DNA from 2 places in the Paenibacillus sp. BC26 genome. Region 1 is predicted to be linked to the other one. Evidence: riboswitches for the same ligand, from Rfam matches in the RefSeq annotation. Region 1 holds a riboswitch; the other holds the start of a gene.
What was found. A riboswitch is a leader RNA that binds a small molecule or an ion and turns the genes downstream of it on or off. The one in region 1 is predicted to bind S-adenosylmethionine.

Region 1 (4,974 bases):
GCGTAAAGAGAAGGGAGCTGCCCGGTATGGAGCTGGAATGGACGAGTGCGCTAACGGAATGTTTTGCGCCGTCGAAGTCCGAGATTTACAATTATGCGCCATGTGTCGTACAGACGGATGACAGAACGCGCTATGCCTTCTATTGCACGAATCTGGAGTCCGGCGTCATTGTGGACTACATCGGTTGGCGCAAGGGAGAGGAGCATACCGATGGTACGTGGAGCTGGGGCGAAGAGCAGATTGCCCTTTCGCCGGGCGAAACGGGCTGGGACTGCATCCATGTGTGCGACCCCGATCTGCTGCAAGGGGAATTCCGATATAAAGGGCATACGTATTCATGGGCGCTCTTCTATCTGGGCTGCGACCGTTTGGACTGCAACCATAACCAAATCGGTGTCGCATTCGCCGATTCGATTGAAGGTCCATGGATTAAATTCGATAGCAACCCGGTCATGCCGGGCGCGTTGGAATATTGGGGCACCGGTCAATGCACGCAGGTTACGATTGACGGCAAAGGGAAGTTCGATCTCATCTATCGCGACGCAGACGAGACGGGAGACAACTATAAGCTCGCTTCGTGCGACTTCTCGGATATGGACGCTTATGTGGTTGGAACACCGGTTTTGGTGTCAAAAGCAGGACTGCCGGTCGTGCCTCTGTGCATGTCGCATGTCGCATATGATCAGGTGAACGATAGAATAGTGCTCGTTGCGGAGAAGGATTGGGACGGTGTCGTGCGCTGCTGCCAAGAAATCGTCGTTGCTGCAATTTCGGGGGCTGCTTTTCGCAAGGGAGATGGGGTATGGGAGACGCTTGCGATTATCGATGAGTCGCTGACGGGTAGTTACGGCAATCACAATGCTGCGTTGTGCCGGGATCCGTTTGGCAGAGTGCCGGAACAGGATGAGCTCGGCATCTTCATTTCCTCTGCGACGCGGACATTTATTTGGTCTTTCCGGATTTGCGAGCTTCGGGCAAGGTTGAAGTAATAGCTCTTAGTGGTGCATGTATATTGATTTGCGCGAAAAGCCGCCTCTTTAGGCGGCTTTTGCATGTATCCAAGTCAGGTAAAACGCCATGTGCGCTTCATGTAATCGTGATTTGATCGCCAGGGCAACATTTGTCGAATTGGCTTCGTCGAATAATAGACCGTTGCGATTGGTTAAATCACCTTTACATTGAACCTCGGAGTTGACCTTATGTCCTTAAAAACCAGAAACGCGGTACTTAAGTGCTTACTGCTGGGACTGACTGCACTTTGCTGCGTATTGACCATCCAAACTTATCATGCACGAATACCGCTAGTGGGACGATTATTCTACGGTGGAGAGAGCGCGGCCGGTAACGGTGACTTAAAGCCTGGTCCCGTTGAACCTCACGGCATGTACTATAAGGATCACGTGATTGTGCTCATGTATCATGAAGTCATGAAGAAGCCGCACGATGCCGGCGCGTTATCCGTCGTTAAGTTTGAGCGCCAGCTTGAATTAATGAAGGCTAACAATTTTCATTGGATCACGATGGATCAGTATCGAGGATTCATTTTGCGGGGAGACCGTGTTCCGGAAAATGCGGTGCTGCTCACGTTCGACGACGGCTATGAATCTTTCTATCAGGATGTCTATCCGATCCTGCGCAAGTATAAAGCACCGGCAACCAACTTTCTAATCGTCAGCTCGGTGGGTAATCCTAGGCATGCCGGGGTTCCTAAACTGGATTGGGAGCAGGTAAGGGAGATGAGCCGGACAGGAATTTCATTTTACAGCCATTCCTTCGATTCTCATCGCTATGTGCCAAGGGATGCGAAGGGCAAGCAATTAATTGCTGCGTTGACCGGACCTGTTTATTTGAAAGATAAGGGCAGGAGGGAGACGAAGAAGGAATACATGCAGCGGGTAAAAGCTGATCTGGAGCAAGCGAATCTCATTTTGGAGCAGAAGCTCGGCACCTCGAACCATGTGCTTGCTTTCCCGTACGGCGCGTTCTCCAAGCCATTGCTGGATATTTGCGCACAGCTGGGCATCGACGTGACGCTGACGGTCAAAGATGGACTCGACAGCCCCCACCAAAACAACGGTTTCCGTCTAAACGCCGGTGGCGCGCAGAATAATCCCGACCTGCAGGTGGCGCTTATGAAACAAGCGATGGAGCGGCTTGGACACGCCCACTTCGACCTCGCACCTGAGCGAAAACGCGAGGCGTTATGGACATTCACCGCGATGCTAATCGTCGCCGCGTTATTGGCGGAATCGACCATCAAGCAGCGGCAGGAGAAACGGCGTGTGAGCAAAGCTGCATAATGAGTGTGATACGGTGGGGCATCCGCAACCGGCATGTTTCCCGATCTAACATGCTCATGAACGCCGGATGAGCAATGCTGAATAATGGGCGTGATACGGTGCAGTATGCCGCAATCGGGTGTCTCAAATTCTAACGAATCGTACAGGTCTTATTTCATCGATTTTCGGAGTTTCGAGATTCTAACGAATCACAGAGGTCTTATTTCGGAGGAAATGGCCTCAAGACACTCGAAATCCACCAAATAAGGCTGCTACGATTCGTTAGAATTTTTTTGGAGGTATTTTCGCTCAAATAAGGCCTGTAGGATTCGTTAGAGTATTTCGGGATATTGATGCCGGGGTTCGGGGGGCGGGTATTAGGTGTTAGGTGCCAGAAGCCGAATGCCGTGTGTCCAGTGTAGGATGCCGAATGCCGAACTCCGAATGTCGGGTGTGGGTGTGAGGTGTGGGCTGTGGGGTGTGGGGTGATGGGTGTAGGATGCCGAATGCCGAATGCCGAATATGAGGTGTAAGGTGCTGAATGCCAGATGTCGGGTGCCGGAAACCGGAAACCGGGGGCCGGTGCCAGGTGCAGAATGCCCGAGTGCCCCATGCCAAGCGAGCTGCACCCAATTTTACCAGCCGCCCCGCCACGCCGCAGCTGTCGCCTGCCGCCGGTCAAACCGGCAGCATTCCTCCTCGGCTGCTCCGAAGGGAAAAGCAGCTTGTCAGCCAAGGAGCTGGCTCCACTCAGAACGAAACAAACGCTTGCGTATGGCGAAGCAGATGCGACCGATCCCAGAGGTGGCGTTGCTCCTCGGTCCGAGCTGCTGCCGGCTCAGCGTTCCCATTGAGCTTCAACAGCGCTGACGCGATGAGCTCGGATCTCAGCGATCCCCAAGACTCCAGCTTGCTCTGAACGTAGCCGAAGCTCTCGAGCAGCGTCTGCCCCTTCATCCGCTGAAGGGGGGAAGCCCACATCACCAAGTCGCAATTCAAGTCTTTGCGAGGGATGGCAAACTCCGCTGCACCAACTGCTCCCGTATTCGTTGTGATCGCAATTAATCCGCAGAAATATTCGCTCGCGTGGCCCGGTGCCAGCTTATCCGCAAGCTCACTGTCAAAGCGAAAACATTCAATACGGCTTATCTTACACTGCTGCATAAACTCCAACGAATAGCCGATGACCGAATTTCTCAAATTGAGCAAAGCAATCAGCTGGGGAAGCGTATCTCGGTGATACTCGGCCGACTCGTCTATCGCCGCATGGTCAGGAATCGTGTTCAGCATCATGATCCTCCAGTACACAAGTGTAGTTGTTGTATAGCAAACAAAAATGACCTTCTCTGGAATCAGAGAAGGTCATAGGAATGTAATGTCATTGATCCTCGCTCTTATCTCCCAGATTCGCCCAATAAAGCGTTCCGCAAGAATTAGCACCGTGCACTCCTTTGATAATCAAAGGGTTGTCGGTTGCCGGGTATCATCGGGCTTGTCCCTCCACCTACTCTTGATAAGAAAAATACATATTAAATTTTTTCCATTATGCTATATAGTCAACCCGATTGTCAAGAGGGCGACGCCTGATTGCATCCCAATACGGAACACGAATAGAACTAGGTATTCGTTTTTCGATAGAAACGGGGAGAGACGCCGTAACGATTCTTAAACGATTTCGATAAGTGGAATTCATCGTAAAAGTGGAGTGCGGCTGCGATGTCCTTTACGGAAGTGTTTGTCGCTTCCAGTGAGGCTTTGGCGGATGCAAGCTTGAGCTCCAGCATGTACTGGTTAGGGGATTTCCCGGTCACCTGACGAAATTGGGAAAAGAATGCGGTCCGAGACAAACCGCTGTGACGAATGTAGTCTTCGCTTCGGAACGGCTGAGCGATGCTGCGATGCATGTGGAGCAGGATGTCTTCCAAATCGAGATTGCTATGGAGTTTAATGATTTGGTCTCCGGCAAATAAGAGCAGCAATTCTTGGAGAATGATATTCGCCGCGTAATCGTAGCCGGTCGATTTGATAATGAGAATCTCGATGAGGCGTTCACATAACCGAATGGCGTCGTTTATTTTGGCGGACGTGATTCGTTCTCCGATTGGGAGACCTAAATGATGAATCATGGCAAGCTGATCAACATGAATAAAATAAAATTTCCAATTGTCATCATCGCAACCATAAGAGCAGGGAAGCAGCTCTTGCACGAAGAGCAAGGTTCCCGCGGTAAGCACCGTTTCCTCATTCTCTTGAACGAATTTACCTTTTCCCTCTAAGGTAACGAATAGCCCGGGTAACGTTAGGCCTTGAGGATGAACGACTTGATAGCTGTTATTTGCTTCAACCTTCCAAATTGATTTAAATTGACATGGCGGCGGAGACTGCGTTTCCGCGAGTTGATAGGGAATATTGATATAAGCCATATAAATGTAAAACCCCCACTATCACCATTTGGATTCTTCTTATATTTTGTACGATTATACATGTTTGAATGATTTTTTTCCATGGTGTTGCACGGAGTTCCCCCTTAAACTTACGTTATACAAATCGAAAGGGGCAAGGCGACATGATGGTTAAAGTAGGTTCGAGGGAATTGGAGCTTGGAGGGCCGCATTTGACGGCATTAAGAAGCTCTAACGATATTCTGCATGACGTTGATGCGATTCGTAACCGGTTGCAGGAAGACGGCTATTTG
Region 2 (4,974 bases), on a different contig from region 1:
AGCTGCTTCAGCCTGCGGCCGAGGCTTTCTGTTGCCACAACGGCAAGGCCTGCAAGCACGTCGCTGTGCCCGCCCAAAAACTTCGTAGCACTGTGCAGGACGATATCAACCCCAAGCTCGATTGGGCGCTGATGGTACGGCGTCATAAATGTATTGTCCAACAGCGTAATCAGCTCATGCTCCTTCGCCCATGCCGCGACTTCACCGATATCGGTGATCTTAAGCGTCGGGTTAGAAGGTGTCTCCATGAAGACCACCTTCGTGTTCGGCTGGAGCGCCGCTTTCACGGCTTCGAAGTCCGTCATGTCCACGAAGGTGGACTCGATGCCAAGACGGTTCAGCACCGTTGTCAGCAGGCGGTAGGTACCGCCGTAAACGTCCTCGGTTACGATGATATGATCGCCCGTCGAGAACAGCAGGAACGCCGTCGAGATGGCAGCCATGCCGGATGCGAACGCAAAGCCGCGAACGCCGCCTTCAAGCAGCGTAATGTAATCTTCCAAAGCCTGACGCGTCGGATTGCCGGAGCGGCTGTAATCGTACGTAGGCGGATTGAAGATATCGTGATGATGGAAGGTGGAAGCTTGATAAATCGGCACGCTCGATGCGCCGGTTTGCCCGTCGATCTCAGCGCCGAAGTGAATCAATTTCGTTGCAAACTGCTTCTCGGTGGTGTCATTGCCCTTGCCCTTGTCCGGATTCTGCTCTGCCATGATGGTTTATGCCTCCCCAAGCTCGCGTTTTGCCGCTTCAAAGGCTTGCGCCAAATCTGCGATCAAATCATTCACATGCTCAATGCCGACTGAGAAACGAAGCAGACGGTCGTCTACGCCGATTTGCTGGCGAATTTCCAGCGGAATATCCGCATGGGTTTGAACAGCCGGATACGTCATCAGCGATTCCACGCCGCCAAGGCTTTCTGCGAAAGCAATCAGCTTAATATGACGAAGGATCGGCTCTACATAAGCCGCTTTCTTCAAGCGGAAGGAGAAAATGCCCGTGTTACCGGACGATTGACGGTTCTGTACCTCATGACCCGGGTGATGAGGCAGCGCCGGGTAGTACACATCTTCGATTATTTCATGCGTCAGCAGCCAGTTCGCGATCGCCGTTGCATTCGCTTGATGGCGTTCCATCCGCAGCGCCAGCGTCTTCATGCCGCGCATCAGCAGCCATGAATCCTGAGGTCCCAGTACAGCGCCGAGGGAGTTATGGAGGAATCCCATCTCAGCGGACAGCTCCTTGCCCTTCGTGACAATAAGGCCTGCCAGCACGTCATTGTGACCGCCAAGGTACTTCGTCGCGCTATGCACGATGACGTCGGCACCAAGCTCAATCGGACGTTGGAAGAACGGAGTGAGCAGCGTGTTATCTACAATGGACAGCAAGCCTTTGGACTTCGCCCATGAACAAACGCGCTCCAAATCCGTAATCATCATCAGCGGATTCGTCGGAGTCTCGATCAAGATCGCTTTCGTAGCCGGCGTAACCAGCTGGTTCATCGCATCAATATCATTCGTATCCACGTAAGAAGCCGACACGCCAAAGCGAGTCATAATCTTCTCCAGCAAGCGGTATGTACCGCCGTACAGATCCAAGGAAACGAGCAAATGATCGCCTTGGCCAAACAGCGAGAAGACAGTCGTCAGCGCAGCCATGCCGCTGCTGCACGCAAACGCTGCGTCGCCGGACTCCAGCTCTGCAGCTGCTTCTTCCAGCACGCTGCGAGTCGGACTCTTCGTGCGGGCATAGTCAAAGCCGGTGCTTTCGCCAAGTTTCGGATGGCGGAAAGCTGTTGCTTGGTACACCGGGAAACTAATCGCTCCGGTAACCGGCTCTTTAATGGATCCAATTTGTGCTAAGCGGCTTTCTATTTTCATCAGAAGTGACTCCCTCTCGTCGATTAATGACCTTCTTATTTAAATGCCTGCACCCAAATCATAAGGCGTTTGCTGATAAACGTAGTAGTTCAGCCAGTTCGAGAACAACAGATTGGCATGCGCCCTCCAGCTCGACAGCGGAATCTTCGACGGATCGTTGTTTGGATAGTAGTTCTTCGGTAAAGCAATATCCATTCCTTTTGCCACGTCACGATCGTATTCGGCTTTGAGGGACAACGGATCATATTCCGAGTGGCCGGTAACGAATACTTGTCTTCCGTCCTTGGAAGCGACCAGATACACGCCGGCATCCGGCGATTCAGACAAAATATCGAGATCCCCGATATTGGCGATATCATCGCGGCGAACTTCCGTATGACGCGATTGCGGAACAAGGAACAGCTCGTCAAAGCCCCGTACAAGAGGAACATTGCGCTTCTCGACCGTGTGCGGGAATACGCCGAACACCTTATCCGGCAGCTCGTATTTGGGAATGCCGTAGTGGTGATATAATCCGGCTTGTGCGCCCCAACAGATATGGAAGGTTGACGTTACGCGACGAGCCGACCAATCCATAATGTCCTTCAGCTCTTCCCAATAGTTGACCTCTTCGAATGGAAGCGTCTCTACAGGTGCGCCGGTAATCACCAAGCCATCATAATACTCGTGCTTGATATCTTCGAATGTTTTGTAAAACGACTCCAAATGCTCGGACGACGTATTCTTGGATGTATGGGTCCGAGGATGAAGCAGCACGACTTCCACCTGCAGCGGCGTGTTCCCGATTAAACGGAGCAGCTGCGTTTCGGTCGTTTCTTTGGTTGGCATTAAATTGAGAATAGCAATCCGCAGCGGGCGGATATCTTGATGATAGGCTACGCTCTCATCCATTAGAAAGATATTCTCGTCCGTTAGAACATCTTTCGCAGGCAATTGGTCCGGTACTTTAATTGGCATGATAATCTCTCCTGTCTGCTTGGATTGTCACTGAGGCGCGCAATGAAAACAGCCCCTCTCCTAAGAGAGGGGCACAAATGTATCGTTCATGCGCCTCTCATCTCTCAGAAACATACGTTTCCGCAAGAATTAGCACCGTACGTTTACACGCCGGTTGCCGGGCTTCATCGGGCTAGTCCCTCCGCCTGCTCTTGATAAGAAAGCTTGCTTATTTAATTAAAGAAACACCTTAGTTCTTACTTTAAATCATTCCTTTATTCCCGTCAAGGAGCAGCCCTGCTCCCATCGACAAAAAACGCGTAACCATGGGCTTTTCCCCGCATATGCTGTTACAGAACCATGGACGCTACTTTCTTCTTGAATGGAAAGACATTGTCGGAGTATACTAGACAAGAATTACGCTTTAAGCAGTGAATAATTGACCAATAAAGGGGTGTTTACGACTATGGAAGGCGACCCGAGGCCTGCGGGCAACCGCACTGATAACCGGTTTACACGGAAGATAACAGGAAGGCTGACGTCATCCAACCGTATTCGCAAACGCGCCGCTTCTAGATAGATGGACTAGAGCAAGCAGCACGCAACGCGCAATACGGTTTGCTTGATGTTGCTTGATTCTGTTCTCCTCCTCATAGCCGGCATCCGGGAATTACTGCAACAACGAGAGGAGGAACGCGGATGAAAATCCGTCACGTGAATCAAGGTGTTTTCGCACCGGTTGATGACATTCAAGCAGCCGTCGTGCCACCTGCCGAAGGTTTCTACTGGATCGATGCCGATGTAGATGACCTCGCTGTGCTCCAGCCGATATTCGCGCTGCACGAACTGGCAGTCGAAGACTGTTTGAGCGAAGAAGAGCAGCGGCCTAAGATTGAAATTCATGAAGGCCATTATTTTATTGTAATTAACAGCATCCGTTTTGATGATGAAGAAATTTTTCTACGCGCCTTGAACATTTTTCTGGGCCGCCATTATATTATTACCGTTACGAAACAGAAAATTAACGAGCTTCGCACGTTGAAGCCGATCCTGCTTGAAGAGCAAGTCAGCCGCCCCGACCGTTTCCTCTATCATTTGGTCGATATCGTCGTTGATAATTACTTCCTCGTCGGCGATCGGATTGAGGCGCGGATCGAGAGCTTGGAAGAAGATATTCTGGTCCACACCAAGAAATCGCATCTGAACGAAATTATCGGACTTCGAAGCGAGATTCTCTGGCTCAAGAAAGTGCTTGGACCTCAGAAGGAGCTAATCGCAACACTTAATAAGAAAGACTTGAAGCTAATCGACGATCAATTGCAGAAGTACTTTAGCGATATCTATGAGAATGCCGTCAAAATCGCCGAGACTTTCGAGACCTACCGCGATCTGATGGGCAACTTACGAGAGGCTTACCAGTCTTCGCTTGCGAACCGCGCGAATGAAATCATGCGCGTCTTTACCGCGCTGACCACGATCTTCATGCCACTTACCTTCATTACCGGGATTTACGGAATGAATTTCGACTTTATACCTGGGCTCCATCTGCACGGCGGCTCTTACTTGCTGCTCACGTTTATGCTCTTGCTCGGTTTCGGGATGTTTTTTATTTTCCGCAAGAAAGAGTGGCTATGAAAGGCTAACCAAAAAAAGCTCTCCAGGGACGCATGGCGACCGCGGGAGAGCTTTTTTATTTGCTTAACCGAACGGAAGCTTAAAGGTCTTCTTCGTCAGCGGGTACAGCCATTTGACGCCGCTTGGCGTTAATGTATCCGCTACAAGGTGGGACAGATAACCGCTTATTGCGGTATAGGCAATTCCCTCGATCTCGAGCTGCTGCTCCAGCCCCCAGCCGATCGCTCCCCAAGCAACCACTGCCCATACGGTATGCGTTAACCCCCGATGATTCAGCCACGGAACCCATGCCACATAAAGTCCGAGCCCCATCAGCCAATTATGGCCGATCGAATAACCTGCATAGAGAAGCGCTAATCCAATTGCGCTCACGAGCGCATCTCGAATCATGCCATTCCGTGATACCAGCCCCAGAAGAAACAAGGCTGCCGCGGCAATCGTGAGATAGGGATAAAATTGATCTTCAAACCAATACCAAAAGACCGCTGCTGCTCCTGCCGCAACTCCGCCCCATAGCATAAGT

Region 2: linked by a shared signal. The riboswitch ahead of metA (homoserine O-acetyltransferase MetA) and the one ahead of BM412_RS16090 (hypothetical protein) in region 1 are both predicted to bind S-adenosylmethionine.

What each region holds. Positions count from the first base shown of each region.
Region 1 is NZ_FPAD01000001.1:3,554,918-3,559,891, reverse strand. Features, by position in the region: gene BM412_RS16100 (glycoside hydrolase family protein) at 27-989, shown strand; gene BM412_RS16095 (polysaccharide deacetylase family protein) at 1,200-2,300, shown strand; gene BM412_RS16090 (hypothetical protein) at 3,030-3,569, opposite strand; SAM riboswitch class I at 3,671-3,799, opposite strand; gene BM412_RS16085 (AraC family transcriptional regulator) at 3,896-4,702, opposite strand; gene BM412_RS16080 (phytanoyl-CoA dioxygenase family protein) at 4,846-4,974, shown strand, end outside.
Region 2 is NZ_FPAD01000002.1:198,536-203,509, forward strand. Features, by position in the region: gene BM412_RS17275 (aminotransferase class I/II-fold pyridoxal phosphate-dependent enzyme) at 1-713, opposite strand, end outside; gene BM412_RS17280 (PLP-dependent transferase) at 720-1,880, opposite strand; gene metA (homoserine O-acetyltransferase MetA) at 1,920-2,837, opposite strand; SAM riboswitch class I at 2,932-3,038, opposite strand; gene corA (magnesium/cobalt transporter CorA) at 3,516-4,451, shown strand; gene BM412_RS17295 (metal-dependent hydrolase) at 4,515-4,974, opposite strand, start outside.